DNA from 3 places in the Shouchella phoenicis genome. Region 3 is predicted to be linked to each of the others. Evidence: predicted binding sites of a transcription regulator. Region 3 holds the regulator's gene; each other region holds the start of a gene.
The links. Region 3 encodes Rex, which represses fermentation and respiration genes when NADH is low (regulators of the CRP and FNR family bind a similar motif). Its sites were predicted from a motif close to TTGTGAAATATTTCACAA; they were not measured.
Positions count from the first base shown of each region.

Region 1 (2,269 bases), 930 kb from region 3:
TCCATACGTACTTCCATTTTTTAAAATATGTGAGGGCAACTACAGCGATTATACTAGTAAGCGCAATTGAGATCTGCGCAACTAGGATAAACGGGTCACCCGTTACAATAAATTCATCCCACCTCAACGGTATATCCCCTCTCTTGCGCTTGATTCATCTTACTCATCATCCAAATCCACTTCGTATGTTTTATCTGTGTCAATTGGTTGAGTTAAGAGTGGCAGGTCAAACGCTTTTCCCTCTCTTGAATGAGGGCTATGCGCTTCATAACCAAGCTCTGCTCGTTTTTCCAACGAGTATGTTGCGTCATATGCATGATTAACGAATTCAAGGTGTGTCGATGAAAATGTCATTTCCTCTGAATGACCAGGTACCATTAAATGCATGTACTCCTCTTCAGATAATGACGGTGCATTCTCTTGAGTTTCTTCAACCCACTCATCAAACGCTTCATCGGTTTGAGCTGTTACCGTAAACCGCTGTTCAGCAAACCCTTCACCTGTAAAGTTTGCATTTCGACCTTCATATTGCCCAACTTCAGTCGCAGCGAGGTACAACTCTGTTTCCATACCTGACATAGCATATTTCTGTCCACCCAGCTGAGGCACCCAGAATGAGGCCATGGCATCGGCAGAGGTCAATTTAAATAAAATCGGTCGATCTTCAGGAATGTTAATGTAGTTCACAGTTTCGATCCCTTGTTCTGGATAGCTAAAAATCCACTTCCAGTTTGCACTTGTTGCGTGAATCACAAGTGGCTCCTGCTGTGCGTCGACTTCTTCAATTTCAGGAGCTTCTTCCAGACTGTAAATCGTAATAACAGTTGGAATGGATAAGATTGTTACAATGACAATAGGGATAATTGTCCAAATAAACTCGAGCTTATGACTACCTTCAATAGTAGGATCATAGTTGTCGTTATTTCCGCGATCACGATATTTAACAAGCATGATCGTTAATAGAACAAATACAACTAATACAATAAAAATCATAAACCATATTGATAGCCAGATTAAATCACTTTGCTGTTCAGCGACTGGCCCTTGTGGATCAAGTACCGTTAAACTTCCACAGCCACTCAGAAAGACAGCGACCATCGCTAACGAAATCCATTTAAAAAAAGAGGATGGCATACCCAATAATATCACCTTTCTTTTGGCATAATAAATTCATTGCGCGTTAACTATGTGAAACAATGAACGTGCAACTTAGATGCTTCCATCCTACCACTTTCTTTAAGAAAATGGGGGAAATAACTTCTTGTGAACATAAATTATCATAAATTAGACAAAAAAAAGTTACGAAGCAGACACATCTTTACCAAGACTTTCTTGTTAACGCAATCATGAAATACCCTTATTTGGCGAATAGTAAACGTAAGGAGGTGTATTCAATGACAGAAGCGTACCTATGTCCGAAATGCAAAACAAACCGTACTCGTTTCCATCAAATTAACCAAGCTGCTTTACCGGTTAAATTAGATCCGCGAAGTGGTGAAATCGTAGAAACGTTTGAAGAAGAATCTTTAACACCTATCCATATGCACTACAACGGGCCGACTATTCGCATCCAGTGCGGCGCTTGTGGACTTAATGAAGCAGAAGAAACATTTATTGCTTTTGCGAAAAATAGTCCCCTTTCATAACAAAAAGAAGACTTCGCACATAATGCGAAGTCTTCATTATTTAAGTGGTAACCATGCGCGTCAACTTTTGCCACAAAAGATACATTCCCATGCCGTAAGCTTCTATTTCGTCTTGAAGGGTATCACCCTCCTCCACTTCAACAACTTGGAACGGCTGAGATAGAAAAGCTCTTGAATCATTAAATGAGGCATTTAAAAAATCGCTCACGTACCGCAGCGCATAATCTGCTCTGCCCATTACTTCATAAAAAGAAATAAATCCATGCATGGTACCATTAAATCGGACCGCTTCGACGTTGTTCCCTGCGTCATGCAATCGTTCAGCAAATGCTTCACCCTCATCTCGAAGGGGATCAAATTCAGCTGTAGCAACAAGAGAATCAGGAAACCCACGTAAATCATCTACTAACAATGGCGAGACAAGAGGGTTTAGCCAGTCTTCTTCATTGGGCGTATATGCTGCACGCGCTTTTTCCATGACAGATCGGGACAGAAAATAGTAGCCACTCGAGTAGAGGTCCCTTGAAGCAAATGGAAGATCTTCAAACGTTGTTAATGGATAGAGAAACACACCGCTATCCACGGAAAGATTGCTTTCTTTTGCTTTTAATATAACGGAGGCA
Region 1 covers NZ_JBDFMQ010000001.1:2,048,195-2,050,463, forward strand. The annotation lists gene qoxB (cytochrome aa3 quinol oxidase subunit I) at 1-133, opposite strand, end outside; gene qoxA (cytochrome aa3 quinol oxidase subunit II) at 160-1,134, opposite strand; gene ABC361_RS11045 (DNA alkylation repair protein) at 1,395-1,646, shown strand; gene ABC361_RS11050 (alpha/beta hydrolase) at 1,687-2,269, opposite strand, start outside.
Region 1: the regulator Rex is predicted to act here: its motif matches at 1,187-1,204, upstream of qoxA (cytochrome aa3 quinol oxidase subunit II).

Region 2 (2,269 bases), 960 kb from region 3:
GCACTTGTGAAAGGGACAATTGAAGAAGGAGAACCGGTTCTTGTGCGTGTGCATTCTGAATGTTTAACAGGTGATGTGTTTGGCTCGAAGCGATGTGACTGTGGGCCTCAGCTCCACGCTGCTTTGAAGCAGATTGAGGAGGCCGGTAGCGGAATATTGCTTTATATGAAGCAAGAAGGAAGAGGAATTGGTTTAATCAACAAGTTAAAAGCATATGAGCTTCAAGAAAAAGGTTTCGATACAGTTGAGGCAAATGAAAAATTAGGATTTCCTGCAGATTTAAGAGATTATGGCGTTGGTGCTCAGATTCTTAAAGATTTAGGGGTTAAAGAAATGAAAATTCTAACAAATAACCCGCGTAAAATTGCAGGACTGGAAGGGTACGACTTAAAGGTTGTGGAGCGCGTGCCACTTCAACTTGAAGGATTTGCAGAAAACGAGCGTTATTTAAAAACAAAAAAAGATAAGTTAGGGCACATGCTGCACCTTTAGGAGGAAATAAATATGGGAACTGTTTATGAAGGACATTTAGTTGCAACGGATTTGAAGATTGGGATTGTTGTTGGGCGATTTAACGATTTTATAACGAGTAAACTTTTAAGTGGTGCACAAGATGCGTTTGTCCGTCACGGAGCAGAGGAGCGTAATGTGGATGTTGCTTGGGTGCCAGGGGCATTTGAGATCTCTTTTGCAGCAAAACAAATGGCAGACTCGGGCAAATACGATGCGATCGTGACATTAGGAACAGTGATACGAGGCTCAACCCCTCACTTTGATTATGTATGTGGAGAAACGGCAAAGGGCGTATCAAACTTAAATATGACAAGTGGTATTCCTGTTATTTTTGGTGTATTAACAACAGATACAATTGAGCAAGCAGTTGAGCGAGCAGGTACAAAAGCTGGAAATAAAGGATGGGAGGCTGCAACGGCGGCCATTGAAATGGCGAATTTAGCAAAACAATTTAATAAGTAACCTTTTACAGGTGCTCCTATCGCTTACTTCAGTATGTGGTAGGAGTTTTCCATTTAATGGTTTGCGAAAATTGTCATATAATCGTTCTCATTAAGGATATTCATAAGCTACAATTAAGAATGGTCAACTTAGAGAAAGTAGGGGAGAACGATTTACAAAGAAACATTAAATGAACTGATTACGTTAGCGATTAAGAAAAAGGCACTGCTTGCAAATAGTAAGCTTGCGTTTCTATTATCTGCCATGCTTGCAGGTGGCTACGTTGCGATTGCTGTTGTACTTGTATACATCATCGGTGATCCGATTGTACAAAGCTTTCCAGCCTTCACACCACTTGTAATGGGACTAGCCTTTGGTGTAGCACTATTGCTCGTTATTTATGCTGGATCTGATTTATTTACAGGTAGCGTGCTGTACTATACAGTATCCACACTGCAGAAAAAAACATCAATTAAAGATACGTTAACGAACTGGATTTGGACATATGGCGGGAATTTATTAGGTGCCTTCTTTATAGCAGGACTCATTTATATGACCGGCATTTTTGCTGGTATAACAGAAGATCATTATCTGTTACAAGTGACGGAGAAAAAAATGACGACTGACACAATGGAGTTATTTTTTAGAGGCATCTTTTGTAACTGGCTTGTCTGCTTAGCGATTTGGACACCGATGCGGTTAAAGAACGAGATGGCGAAATTGTTTGTTGTTTTTATTATTATCTTTGCATTCTTCGCATCTGGTTATGAGCATAGCATTGCCAATATGGGATTATTTCACTTAGCTCTTCTTCATAATCCTGGTGTTGAAGCGATTTCCCTTGCAGGCTATGCAGCGAATATGATTCCTGTTACACTTGGAAACATCATTGGTGGAAGTGTGTTTGTCGGTATGGTTTACTATTATATTTCGAAAAAAAGTGAGTTACAGGTAAATGAACCGAAATAAACGCTAGGAAGTGAACCAGCTCTGGTTCCTTCCTTTTTACGTTTTTCTAGTGCGGAGAAGATGCTTATGGACAAGCTCGTCTTCGTTTAATGGACTTTCTCTTCCCCATTCTCCTTTTGCATGATGCTTACATCTCGCAAGAAGCTGCTTATCAATGAGCGGAAGGTCGTAATCAACAAAAGGTCCAGTTCCCACTTTTGCAAAGTGTTCTTGTAAGTCAGCTTTGAGCCGTTGTTCATCAATCCCTAGCTGATGGAGCTGAAACGAACGTGTTCGTAAACGATTTAGAATGCGATGGAAGAGAATTTTAGCACCTTTTTCATTTCCTCTTCTTTCATGGTAAAGC
Region 2 covers NZ_JBDFMQ010000001.1:2,021,632-2,023,900, reverse strand. The annotation lists gene ABC361_RS10900 (bifunctional 3,4-dihydroxy-2-butanone-4-phosphate synthase/GTP cyclohydrolase II) at 1-492, shown strand, start outside; gene ribH (6,7-dimethyl-8-ribityllumazine synthase) at 505-975, shown strand; gene ABC361_RS10890 (formate/nitrite transporter family protein) at 1,126-1,923, shown strand; gene ABC361_RS10885 (DUF309 domain-containing protein) at 1,960-2,269, opposite strand, start outside.
Region 2: the regulator Rex is predicted to act here: its motif matches at 1,037-1,054, upstream of ABC361_RS10890 (formate/nitrite transporter family protein).

Region 3 (2,269 bases):
AAATTGCTTTAACTCTTGTTCGTAACGCTTTGCTTTTTCCTCAAGATAAAAACTATAGTTGCCGTGAAACGTTGTTGTTTGCTGGCGTGAGAGCTCAACGACTTTGGTCGTTAGACGATCAAGAAAATAGCGGTCATGAGAAACGACTAAAAGTGAACCTGGATAATTGTTTAGATAGTTTTCTAGCCATGTTAGTGTCACCATGTCCAAGTGGTTCGTAGGCTCATCAAGAACAAGAAGAGCGGGCTTTGATAAAAGCAGTTTTCCTAGAGCAAGCCTTGTTTTTTGGCCGCCAGATAACGAAGAAATCGGTGTTTCATAATCAAATTGTTGAAAATGAAGACCAGAAAGAACACCTCGAATATCGGCTTCATATTGATAGCCACCTTGTTCTTTAAAATCATTTTGCATTTGGTCATATTCCTGCAAAAGCTTTGTGTACGCATGATTAGGCATTGGATCTGCCATTTGTTGTTCTAATGCGCGCAACTGTTTTTCCATTTTAATAAGTGGTTCAAAAACAGTTACCATCTCATCCCAAATGGTTTTCGTTGATTTTAAGTCCGTGTGCTGTGAAAGGTAACCGAGTTCAACGTTTTTTGGAATGACAATATCGCCTGAATCAATACCCATGTCTCCAACAATCATCTTTAATAGCGTTGATTTACCAGCACCATTTCGTCCGACTAATGCAACTCGCTCTTTGGACTGAACTTCTAGTTTTACGTTTTCTAAAATTGGCTCGGCGCCAAACGACTTTGAGACGTTCACACATTGTAATACAATCATTTTTAGTCAACCCTTACAAACAAATTTCTATACTGTCATCAGTTTACATCAAATGACAAACAAACAACAACAAATCATTCTATGGGAGCTCTTTCATTTTACGAAAAATGGTGTACAATAGAGGGGAAGCAAGTTGCGAATGTAGCTTGATGCTCGGAAAGGGGCGGACATGAAATCAGACCAACTAAAGATTCCTCAAGCAACAGCAAAACGCTTGCCGCTTTATTATCGGTTTCTAGAGAATCTTCACACATCAGGCAAGCAACGGGTTTCCTCAACAGAGTTGAGTCAAGCGCTTAAAGTAGACTCAGCAACGATTCGCAGAGATTTCTCATATTTTGGAGCGTTAGGAAAGAAGGGATATGGGTACAATGTACAATATCTTCTCTCTTTTTTTCGAGATACACTCGATCAAGATGAGAGGACAAATGTTATTCTTGTCGGCGTCGGAAATTTGGGAACAGCTTTACTTCAATATAATTTCTCTAAAAACAATAGTACAGTCATGACCCATGCTTTTGATGTAGATGAAAAGAAGATTGGCACATCGATTGGCGATGTACCTATTTATGACTGGAATAAGATTGATGAGATTGGAATGAATGATACAGCGATCGCTGTTTTAACCGTACCAGCATCACAAGCGCAAAATAGTGCGGACAAGCTCGTTGAAGCAGGAATTAGCGGCATACTTAATTTTACACCGGTACGACTCTCTGTACCTGAACATATTCGCGTTCACCATATTGATCTTGCAATTGAATTGCAAGCGCTTGTATATTTTTTAAAACACTATCCACTTTAAAAGGGAGGCATACACACATGCCATTATCAGGAGGAAGTTTAATTATCATTGCGATTGTAGCATTGATTATTTTTGGACCAAAGAAATTACCTGAGTTTGGAAAAGCGGCAGGTAGTACGTTAAAAGAGTTTAAAAACGCAACAAAAGGGTTAGCCGACGATGATGAGGATAACAAGCCAGCAAATGTTCAAAAAGAAAAAGCATAAAAAGAATATTCCTCTATCAGATATGTCGATTATGGATCACGCAGTGGAATTAAGACGCAGGGTTCTCGTGATCCTCGTCTTTTTTGTAGTTGCGCTGATTGGTGGCTTTATGCTTGCTGTCCCAGTTATTTCTTATTTGCAAACGGCACCTCAAGCAGTCGATATGCCGTTTCACGCTTTTCGATTAACGGATCCTTTAAGAATTTACGTTAATTTTGCAATGATTGTTGCGTTTGTGCTCGTTATACCCGTGATTCTTTATCAACTCTGGGCATTCGTTGCACCTGGTTTAAAAGAGGAAGAGCAAAAAGCGACGCTTGCATATATTCCGATCTCATTTTTTCTTTTACTTGCAGGGTTTGCATTCGCTTATTTTATCTTAATTCCGTATGTCATGTCGTTTATGAGTACGATGGCAGATCGTCTGGACATTAACGAAATGTACGGCATTAATGAATATTTCTCGTTT
Region 3 covers NZ_JBDFMQ010000001.1:2,981,361-2,983,629, reverse strand. The annotation lists gene ABC361_RS15960 (ABC-F family ATP-binding cassette domain-containing protein) at 1-789, opposite strand, end outside; gene ABC361_RS15955 (redox-sensing transcriptional repressor Rex) at 959-1,594, shown strand; gene tatA (twin-arginine translocase TatA/TatE family subunit) at 1,612-1,800, shown strand; gene tatC (twin-arginine translocase subunit TatC) at 1,808-2,269, shown strand, end outside.